One region of the Rahnella sp. JUb53 genome, then DNA from elsewhere that is predicted to be linked to it. Evidence: riboswitches for the same ligand, from Rfam matches in the RefSeq annotation. Region 1 holds a riboswitch; each other region holds the start of a gene.

What was found. Region 1 has a riboswitch for thiamine pyrophosphate ahead of thiB (thiamine ABC transporter substrate binding subunit). Riboswitches for the same ligand answer to the same signal wherever they lie in the genome.
Region 2: another riboswitch for thiamine pyrophosphate. It lies ahead of thiM (hydroxyethylthiazole kinase); the one in region 1 lies ahead of thiB (thiamine ABC transporter substrate binding subunit).
Region 3: another riboswitch for thiamine pyrophosphate. It lies ahead of thiC (phosphomethylpyrimidine synthase ThiC); the one in region 1 lies ahead of thiB (thiamine ABC transporter substrate binding subunit).

Annotation. Positions count from the first base shown of each region.
Region 1 covers NZ_SLYT01000009.1:126,424-129,700, forward strand. The annotation lists gene thiP (thiamine/thiamine pyrophosphate ABC transporter permease ThiP) at 1-641, opposite strand, end outside; gene thiB (thiamine ABC transporter substrate binding subunit) at 617-1,600, opposite strand; TPP riboswitch at 1,645-1,760, opposite strand; gene sgrR (HTH-type transcriptional regulator SgrR) at 1,801-3,277, opposite strand, start outside.
Region 2 covers NZ_SLYT01000012.1:135,004-138,280, forward strand. The annotation lists gene thiD (bifunctional hydroxymethylpyrimidine kinase/phosphomethylpyrimidine kinase) at 1-567, opposite strand, end outside; gene thiM (hydroxyethylthiazole kinase) at 564-1,373, opposite strand; TPP riboswitch at 1,408-1,506, opposite strand; gene EC840_RS22300 (GNAT family N-acetyltransferase) at 1,660-2,094, shown strand; gene EC840_RS22305 (DUF3313 domain-containing protein) at 2,234-2,893, shown strand; gene EC840_RS22310 (hypothetical protein) at 3,272-3,277, shown strand, end outside.
Region 3 covers NZ_SLYT01000018.1:6,895-10,171, reverse strand. The annotation lists gene thiC (phosphomethylpyrimidine synthase ThiC) at 1-1,366, opposite strand, end outside; TPP riboswitch at 1,489-1,615, opposite strand; gene rsd (sigma D regulator) at 1,701-2,216, opposite strand; gene nudC (NAD(+) diphosphatase) at 2,315-3,100, shown strand; gene hemE (uroporphyrinogen decarboxylase) at 3,172-3,277, shown strand, end outside.

The sequences.
Region 1 (3,277 bases):
ACCGTGGCGAAGCTGGCGAAGCACAACATAAAAATCAATGCAGCGGCGGGGAAAATCTGCCGGCGAATGGCAGGCCATTCAACAAAGCGAAATTGCTGCCAGGCGTTCATCCCAAGCTGCGCAGCCAGCTGACGCTGTTCGACGGCGATATTCTCCAGCGCCTGCAATAAGAGTCGGGCTGCCAGTGGCAGATTGAAAAACACATGAGCCAGTAAAATGCCCTGTAAACCATAAGGCGAGAAACGGTAATCCACGCCCAGCCAGCCGCAAATCTGCGCCAGCCAGCCCTGTCGTCCGTAAACGCTGAGAATGCCGAAGACTGCCACCAAAACCGGTAATACCAGCGTCATCGCGCATAAACGTAGTAACAGCTGACGTCCGGGGAAGCGGCGGCGGAACAGCGCACGCGCCAGCAGAATGGCGGGCAGCACAGAACAGAGCGCCGAAAGCAGCGCCTGCCAGAAGGTAAAGCGGATCACATGCCAGAGATAAGGATCCTGCCACAGCGAGGCGCCGCTCATCTGTGGCGCATGACGCCACAGAGAGCCTAACGCCAGCATAGCCACCAGCAACATCAGCAGCGAGGCGATGGCGCCCGGCCACAACCAGCGCGGGATCAACGGCTGACGGCGTTCTGCCATGCCTGGATCCATTGTGAACGGTGAGTGGCGACATCCTGTGCGCTGTATTGCAGGGATTTAGCCGGGATCGTCAGCTGTTTAAAAGCGTCAGGCAGCGGGGTGTTGATCACCGGATACATCCAGTTGCCGGCCGGGATCACTTTCTGGAAATCTTCCGTAGTAACGAATTTCATGAACTCTTCAGCCAGTTTCGGTTGCTGGCTGTTCGCCAACTGACCCGCCACTTCGACCTGCATATAATGGCCTTCGGTGAAATCTGCTGCCGCGTAGTTATCTTTCTTCTCTTCCACGATGTGGTAAGCCGGAGACGTGGTGTAGCTCAGCACCAGATCGCTTTCACCTTTGAGGAATAAACCGTAAGCCTCGCTCCAGCCTTTGGTGACGGTAACGGTTTTCTTCGCCAGTTTTTCCCACGCTTGCGGTGCTTTGTCGCCATAGACTTTTTGCATCCACAACATCAGGCCCAGACCCGGTGTACTGGTGCGCGGATCTTCGTAAATGACTTTCCATTTCTGGTCGCTGTTGATCAGCTCATCGAGGCTTTTTGGCGGGTTCTTCAGTTTGTTTTTGTCATAGACGAACGCGAAATAGCCGTAATCGTAAGGCACGAACGTGGTGTTGTCCCAGCCGCCTGGTACGGTCAGTCTGGCAGCGGTTTTCGGCGCTTTGGCAAATAATCCGGTTTGTTCAGCTGCCTGCAACAGGTTGTTATCCAGCCCGAGAACCACGTCGGCTTTGCTGTCTTTGCCTTCCATCCGCAGACGGTTAAGCAAAGAGACACCGTCTTCCAGCGCAACGTATTTCAGCTCGCAGCCGCATTGGGCTTCAAAGGCTTTTTTGATCGCCGGGCCCGGACCCCAGTCGGCAGAGAAAGAATCATAGGTATAAACCGTCAGGACAGGTTTTGCCGCGAAGACAGGTGCAGAAAGTAACAGCAGGCAGGACAATAATTTTTTCAACTTTGCGCTCCAAAAAAAATGAAAGGGCAAAGGATTTTGAGTAAGCATCACGCAGTCTCAAATCCCTCCGCCGGGGTTAACCGGATCAGGTTCGACGGGTATCAGGTCTCAGCCATATTTAAACTTGCTTTCACAAGTGCTGGCACCCCGTTGAGAACGGATGTCATTCTAGAGACTAACGGCGCGATGCGATAGTCCGATTAACTGTCCGGCGGCGCAAACCACGCGGATTTGAAGTCGAACCAGCCGAGGGTGTTCATACGCACGCCGCGCATACTGCGCTGCCCCTGCAACACCAGCCAGTGATGAAACAGAGGATGGATCTGATGGCTGACCGTTTGTTTCTGACTCCATTTGGCGATCGATAAATTCCCCGCATGCCACTGCGCGGCGTCATCTTCCATTTCTTCACTGAAGCAGTGTTTCGCCAGCGGTAATTCATAGAAATGCGCAAACAGTGAAAATTCCAGTGGCAGGGTAAAGTTGGCGCTGCCGAGCCACAGATCACTTTTGGCGTCACCGCGGTGCCAGACCGCGTAATCCACGACCTGAATAATCAGCTCAATGCCTTCGGACGCCAGCAGCGGCTGCAGCGCATTGCAGATCGCCTGATGCTCGGAATGCTCGCCGTAAAATGTCAGTGTCACCTGGGTCAGGTTTTGCGGTCTGGGCGGACGCGGTTGTGGCGCTTTATGGTGCCAGCGTGGCAGCAGGCCGTAAGCCGGCGACCAGTAGCGCTGATAAATCGGTTCGGCATTATTCAGTAAGGCGATGGGATTAAGTAAATCGCACAACCACTGACGGGTTTCCGCGGATTGTCCGACCGGCGAACGCTGGTCAAATAACAGGAAATAGCAGCCTTCTTCCAGGCGACTTTCCAGTTCGCTTTTGCCAGATTCATCGGCCTGTAGCTGTACACCGGAATGCACCAGTTCTTCACTCAGTTCCGGCAACACCCAGATATTTACTTCGTCAATCAGCGCCCGGAAGCCAAAATAATCATCAAAGGCGCGGATGCGCAGTTGGGTTTTCAGATTACGCACCACGGCGTAAGGGCCGGTACCGACCGGATGGCGGGCAAAATCGGGCAGCGACTGCCACTCCTGCGGCAGGATCATCGCGTGGATATTGCCGAACAGCCACGGCAGCCAGCGATCGGGTTCATTCAGGTGGATATCAATAACATTTGGCGTGGGCGTTGTGACTGATTTCAGATTACTGAACAGCGGATGCGTTTTCAGCCGGGTGAAGGTAGCAATGATATCCACCATCTCCAGTTCACGGCCGTGATGAAAATGAATGGCAGGGCGCAGATAAAAACGCCATTGCAACGGCGAAATTTCCTGCCAGTGATGGGCTAAATCGCCTTCGACTTCCCCTTTTTCCTCATTTATGCGTGTGAGGCCGCTGAAAATTTGCCGGGCAATATGGGTTTCAGAGCGGCGTAACATGGTACCGGGCAGCAGATTAATCAGCGGACGGTAATACAACACACGCAGGATATGCTTACCCTGACGGAAACTGCGGCCGAGCTGGGAAAGCAGCATCTGGCGCACCAGGGTTTTGTCGCCGACCAGTTGTACCAGCTGATCAATACGATCCTGCTCCAGCAGCTCTTCGGCGCGCTGTTGCTGGAGTGCGAGGCCGGTATACAGAAATTTCAGCGTGGAACGTTTG
Region 2 (3,277 bases), on a different contig from region 1:
CAGCCAGTCAGGGCTTTCCTCATCACTCAGATGACCGCCTTTCATCAGCACCGCGCCACATCCCATCGCCAGTAACGCTTCTCCCTGCTCCCGCATTTCGGTTTCATTAGTCGCAGTCGCACACTCCAGCAACGCGGCGGCTTCCGGCAGATTTGGCGTAATAATGGATACCTGCGGGATCAGCAAACGGCGCACGGCATCCACGGCTTCCGGCAGTAGCAGCGGATCGCCACTTTTCGCCAGCATCACGGTATCCAGCACCACAAAAGGCGGCTGATAATGTCTGAGCCGCTCCGCAACCACGTCCACAATCTGACTGTTTGCCAGCATGCCGATTTTCGTGCTGTCGATACGAACGTCGCTCAGTACGGAATCCAGCTGCGCCGAAACAAACTCCGGCTCAATGTTATAAACTGACTGCACGCCGCGGGTATTCTGCGCCACCAGTGCGGTGATCACGCTGGTACCGTACGCACCCAGCGCCGAGAAGGCTTTTAAATCTGCCTGGATCCCCGCTCCGCCGCTCGGATCCGTGCCGGCAATCGTCAGTGCATTAATCCGTTTCATTGCCTCTCCTCCCCGTTCAGCCACTGCTCATCTATCAAATACAGATTATCGAGGAACTGAGGCGTGAAACTGCCCGGTCCGTTTACGGCTGCACAGGCACGTTCACCGGCACATGACATCACGCGACAGGCAGCGGCAACGTTATCCAGCCGGTCGCCCGGTAAAGCCACAAAGGCCGCCACCACGGCTGACAGGGCGCATCCGGTGCCAACAATGCGGGTCATCATCGGATGCCCGCCTGCTACAGACCGGCTGCGTTCGCCGTCAGTGACATAATCTGTTTCACCGGTGACAGCGACAATCGCGCCGGTGTTACGCGCCAGCTGTTGTGCGGCAGGTAAAGCTGACAGGGAGTCATCACCGCTGTCAACGCCACGGCCGGACGCGCTGAGTCCGCTGAGCGCAAGAATTTCGGACGCATTACCACGAATGGCAGCAGGTTTAAGCGTGATGAGTTCAAGGCAAAATTCGGTGCGCCAGCTCAGGCCACCGACAGCGACGGGATCAAGTACCCAGGGCTTTCCGGCCTGATGAGCCGCGTGAACAGCTGCCAGCATCGCATCGGCATGAAGACGGGTCAGCGTGCCGACATTCACCAGCAAAGCATCAGCAATGGCACTGAACTGCGCGGCTTCGGCGGGATCAACCACCATCGCCGGGGACGCCCCCAGCGCCAGCAGGACATTGGCAGTAAAAGATTGCACGACGTCGTTGGTCAGGCAGTGGACCAGCGGCGCAGAGAGGCGGAGTTGTTTCAGAGAAGTGGCGGCTGTAGAGCCGGGCAACAAGGTAGGTCGGGTATTCATAAGTCTCCCTACCGGCGCTAAAGAAGGCGGTATCAGGAGAGATACCTGACTTCCCTACGCTGGCATAATCCAGATCAGGTAATACGGGTAAAATCTCAGCCCTGCTTTACAGCGGGCACCCCGAGTCAAGGAAGCATTATTGGTGGCGAGGGTCAGAAGATCAATCAGGAAATGCGATATAAAACCGTTAAGTCAACGTAATTGAACTCGCCGCACTTCACTGGCAGTATCGGAAAACAAACCTAAACCACAGACTTTGATGATAAAAAATTCTCAGGAGCTTTCTTTGCCATCACCCCTCAAAATCCGGCCTTATGAAGAAGCAGACCGCCCGTTTTTACGCACGTTGTATCTGGCCTCCCGAAAGCACACCTGGACATGGCTGGAGGATGATTTTCAGCTGGAAGATTTTGATCGTGCGGTTATCGGCGAAAAGATACTGGTCGCGGAACGTGACGGACATTTGCTCGGCTTCGCCTCGATTTTCACTCAGGAGGATTTCCTGCATAACCTGTTTGTTGATCCCAAATATCAGGGAACCGGCGCAGGTTCGGCGTTGCTTCGCGCGGCGGAAGAGACGTTTACCCGTCAGGGCTCTCTGAAATGTTTAGTAAAGAGTAAAAAATCAGTCGATTTTTACCTGTCAAAAGGCTGGAACATCATGGCTACAGGGGAAAGTCCAAAGGGCGAATACTATCTGTTTCATTCATCAAAAAAATAATTGAAGAAGAAATGATTACCTCACACAACCGTTTTTTTGCGATCCTGACGGATATCAATTTTTCTTTGTAGTTAACAGGTTAAATTCCGCAACAGTGCTATACATACTTGGTCTTCCTTAAAATATTTCGAGGGTACGAATGAAAAGAATAAAACTGATGCAGGTTGCTGCAGTCGCTGGCGTACTGTTTTTAGCCGGTTGTACCAACCACGTCACTCAAGCGGATAAATTCTCTGGTTTCCTGGGGGACTATTCCGGCCTTAAGGAAGTCAAAACTGCAGGTGGCAATCCCGTTCTTCGCTGGATTGACCCTTCGTTCAAAAAAGCCAACTACTCCTACATCAAATACGAACCGATTAAGTTCTATCCGGAGCCTCAGCCTACTGAGCAAATCAGCAAGGAAACCCTGCAGGGCGTTCTGGATTATGCTAACAGCCGTATGAAACCTGCGCTCGCTGAGCGTTTGCCTCTGACAGATCACGCGGGGCCGCGTACCTTGATCTTTAAAGGTGCAATCACCGGTGTGAATACTTCGGCTGAAGGTCTGCAATTCTATGAAGTGATCCCGGTTGCGCTGGTCATTGCCGGTACTGAAACCGCGACCGGCCACCGCACGCGTGATACCGAAGTGTATTTCGAAGGCGAGCTGATTGACTCAGCAACCGGTAAACCGGTAATTAAAGTCGTCCGTAAAGGCTTCGGAAAACAAGTTTCTAACGATACACAAAAAGTCACCGCGAACGATTTGAAAACCGTGGTTGATAGTCTGGCGAACGACACCAAGTTGTTTAACGAGTAATTTTCGTCACCGCATCACAATCAGGGCAGCCAGTTGGCTGCCTTTTTTCATACTGAATCAGCAATAAACTCACGCAGCCACTGATGAATGGAAATCCGCGCTGGATGCCGTCAGCAAAATGGCGGTGATGTGATATTCCGGTACTGACACTGCAGCCGGACATTACACCGGGGATAAATGGGTTCACGGCGCATCTGAAATAACGTTTTATGTTACCTGAACATTTATTAATGCAAGGGTATCTCCCCAGCATTCTGGCGTTATGTTTTTTGGAACAGGCCTCGTAACTATGAAAATATAACTATCACAAATTCCGTTTTAATTTGCAGGTGTTTTAAAACTTGAGTAATCTGCCTTTCGTTATCAGGGAGATTAAAAATGGAA
Region 3 (3,277 bases), on a different contig from region 1:
TATTGCGGCGGATCATCTGCATCGGCACATGCCCGGGACCTTCGATCATCACCTGCACATCGTATTCCCAGGCAATTTTGGTCAGTTCGCCCAGCGTGCGTAATTCAGCGAATTGTGCTTCGTCATTGGCATCCTGAATTGAGCCCGGACGTAAGCCGTCGCCCAATGAAAGGGAGACATCGTAGGCAGCGCAGATTTCGCAAATTTCACGAAAATGCTCGAACAGGAAGCTTTCGCGATGATGTGAAAGACACCATTTCGCCATGATTGAACCGCCACGCGACACAATGCCGGTCAGACGTTTGGCCGTCATCGGTACGTAACGCAGCAAGACACCGGCATGAATGGTGAAGTAATCGACGCCTTGCTCGGCCTGTTCCAGCAAGGTATCGCGGAACATGTCCCAGTTCAGGTCTTCGGCCACGCCGTTCACTTTTTCCAGCGCCTGATAAATCGGCACCGTGCCGATCGGCACCGGGCTGTTGCGCAGGATCCATTCGCGGGTTTCATGAATATAACGGCCGGTGGAGAGATCCATCACGGTGTCCGCGCCCCAGCGCGTTGACCACACCAGCTTCTCGACTTCTTCTTCTATGGATGATGTCACCGCTGAGTTGCCGATATTAGCGTTCACTTTCACCAGGAAATTACGCCCGATGATCATCGGCTCTGATTCAGGATGGTTGATGTTGGCAGGAATAATCGCACGCCCGGCGGCGACTTCCTGACGCACAAACTCTGCGGTGATATTGGCAGGCAAATGCGCGCCAAAGCTTTCACCGGGGTGTTGCTGGCGCAAAATCTCGCCACGGATCCGCTCGCGGCCCATGTTTTCGCGAATGGCGATGAACTCCATTTCCGGGGTAATCGTGCCTTTGCGTGCGTAATGCAGCTGCGTAACATTTTTGCCAGACATGGCTTTTCGCGGACGCGGCAGATGTTCGAAGCGCAGATGATCCAGCCCTTCGTCCGCCAGCCGTTGCTGGGTAAAGCCGGAGCTGACCTGTGGGAGTTCCTCCGTGTCCGCACGCTCTTTTATCCAGCGGGCACGTAATTTTTCCAGACCGGTATGCACGTCGATAACTGCCGACGGATCCCCGTAAGATCCGGCGGTGTCATAAACAGGGATGGCTTCGTTTTCTTCGAACTGCGGATTATCTTTGCCACCGCCGACCAGTGTCGGGCTGAGTTGGATTTCACGCATCGGCACGCGAATATCTTTGCGGTCACCTTCAAGATAAATACGGCGGGAGTTGGGGAAGGCTTCGCCCTGCAGACTGTCGATAAACGACTGAGCCTGCGCGCGTTGTTCACGGCGATTAGACGCTTTCTTTTCGGAAATAACGGGTTTCTGGGTACTCGACATAGCAAATTCCTCGCAAAAAAACGTGATGGAAAATTGCTTGTCTGGAGGTTTACGGCAGGAGTAAAAATGGGCGGTGCAGCACAGGCGGCCTGATGCAGGCGAATGCCAGAGTGAGCTGAACGCATAACATTACTCTTGTTCCCTTCGCGGGTACTAACCCGATCAGGTTCCGCGGATCCCGAATTAACGGTCTCAGCCTGGCGTAATCTTCGCGAGAAAATTATGCGCTAGGCACTCCGACAAGAAGCCTCAATATAGGAGGCGTTTTTTGAAACTACAACTAAAACTACAATTAAAACTACAAACAGGTGCAGAGTTTTAATGTGACAAAGCGTTAAGCCGGTCTGGCGAGATGTTCTTCATTTGCAGGTGGTTTTTCTTCATGATTGCTGCGGTCAAATGCCAGAATAATCAATTGATCTTCCAGCTGAAAACGCGCATCCAACGCTTCACCTACATCGGATAATGCATAATGAAATGCGAAAGCATTGTCATCATCAATATCATTTTCAGTGTAACTATCATGGAAAGCCATGATAGCTTCAGTGTTCAGCTCCAGTGCAGGGTATATTTTCGCAGCCTGCAATTTTATCGGACTGTTCGCACCTTCGACTTCATCAATGATCCGCTGATACAGATGGAAATGACCGGCTGAAAGATAGTCCACCAGGTTATGGCAAAAGTTATCCAGCGCTTTTTCGTTGAGAGGGGTATGTTTTTCTTTATTGGGTTTCAGGCCGACCAAAGTGCAGTACGAAACCAGCAGCTCTTTGCGCGCGTGCAGCCATTGATCCACTAACTCATTACTGCCACCAACGCGTTGGGTCAGTCTTTCCAGACGATTTAGCATGGTTGACTCCGTGAGCGATAAAAAAGTAACTAAAAGTTACTAATATGTGAATATCTTACTCAGATTGTCAGTCCCGACGAGGTTATGCAACAACAATTATGGAATTACAGATTACTGAGCAACATAACGGCTGGTGGGTTATCAGCCAGGAAGGCAAGCTGTGGCTGCCTGAGGGCGAACTGCCGTTTGGCAGCGCCGCACAATATTCTCTGACCGGTAAAACGGCGCGTCAGATTGGCGAATGGCAGGGTGAACCTGTCTGGCTGGTCCGTCAGACAATGCCAAATCATATGGTTTCCGCCCGTCAGCTGCTGGATCAAGATCGCGGATTATTCCAGCTGGTCGGGCGCGGTGTGCAGCTGTCAGAGTTTTATCGTTCTCATAAGTTCTGCGGATACTGCGGGCATGAAATGCACGTCAGTAAGACCGAGTGGGCCGCACTTTGCGGGAATTGTCGCGAACGCTATTACCCGCAGATTGCACCCTGCATCATTGTAGCAATCCGCAAAGGTGATGAGATTTTGCTGGCGCAGCACGTCCGTCATCGTAATGGCATTCACACGGTTCTGGCTGGATTTGTTGAAGTCGGTGAAACACTGGAAGAAACCGTGGCTCGCGAGGTCATGGAAGAAAGTAATATCCGCGTGAAGAATGTCCGTTACGTCAGTTCCCAACCGTGGCCGTTCCCCAATTCGCTGATGATGGCATTTATGGCGGATTACGACAGCGGCGATATTAAACACGACCCGAAAGAGCTGCTTAACGCTGACTGGTACCGCTTTGACCAGCTGCCACAGCTGCCACCGCCTGGCACGATTGCCCGTCGTCTGATTGAAGACACAGTTGCGCAGTGCCGCGCAGAAAGCGAAGACGACGAGGTCTAGCGTCAGTTTTGCGTGATAGAATGCCGTCATATGATTGTCGTGCGGCCCGAATATTGAAGGAAAGAGCAAGAATGAATGAGTTGAAAAACGACCGTTACCTGCGTGCTTTGTTACGTCAGCCAGTGGACATTACACCGGTGTGGATGATGCGTCAGGCTGGCCGTTATTTGCCGGAGT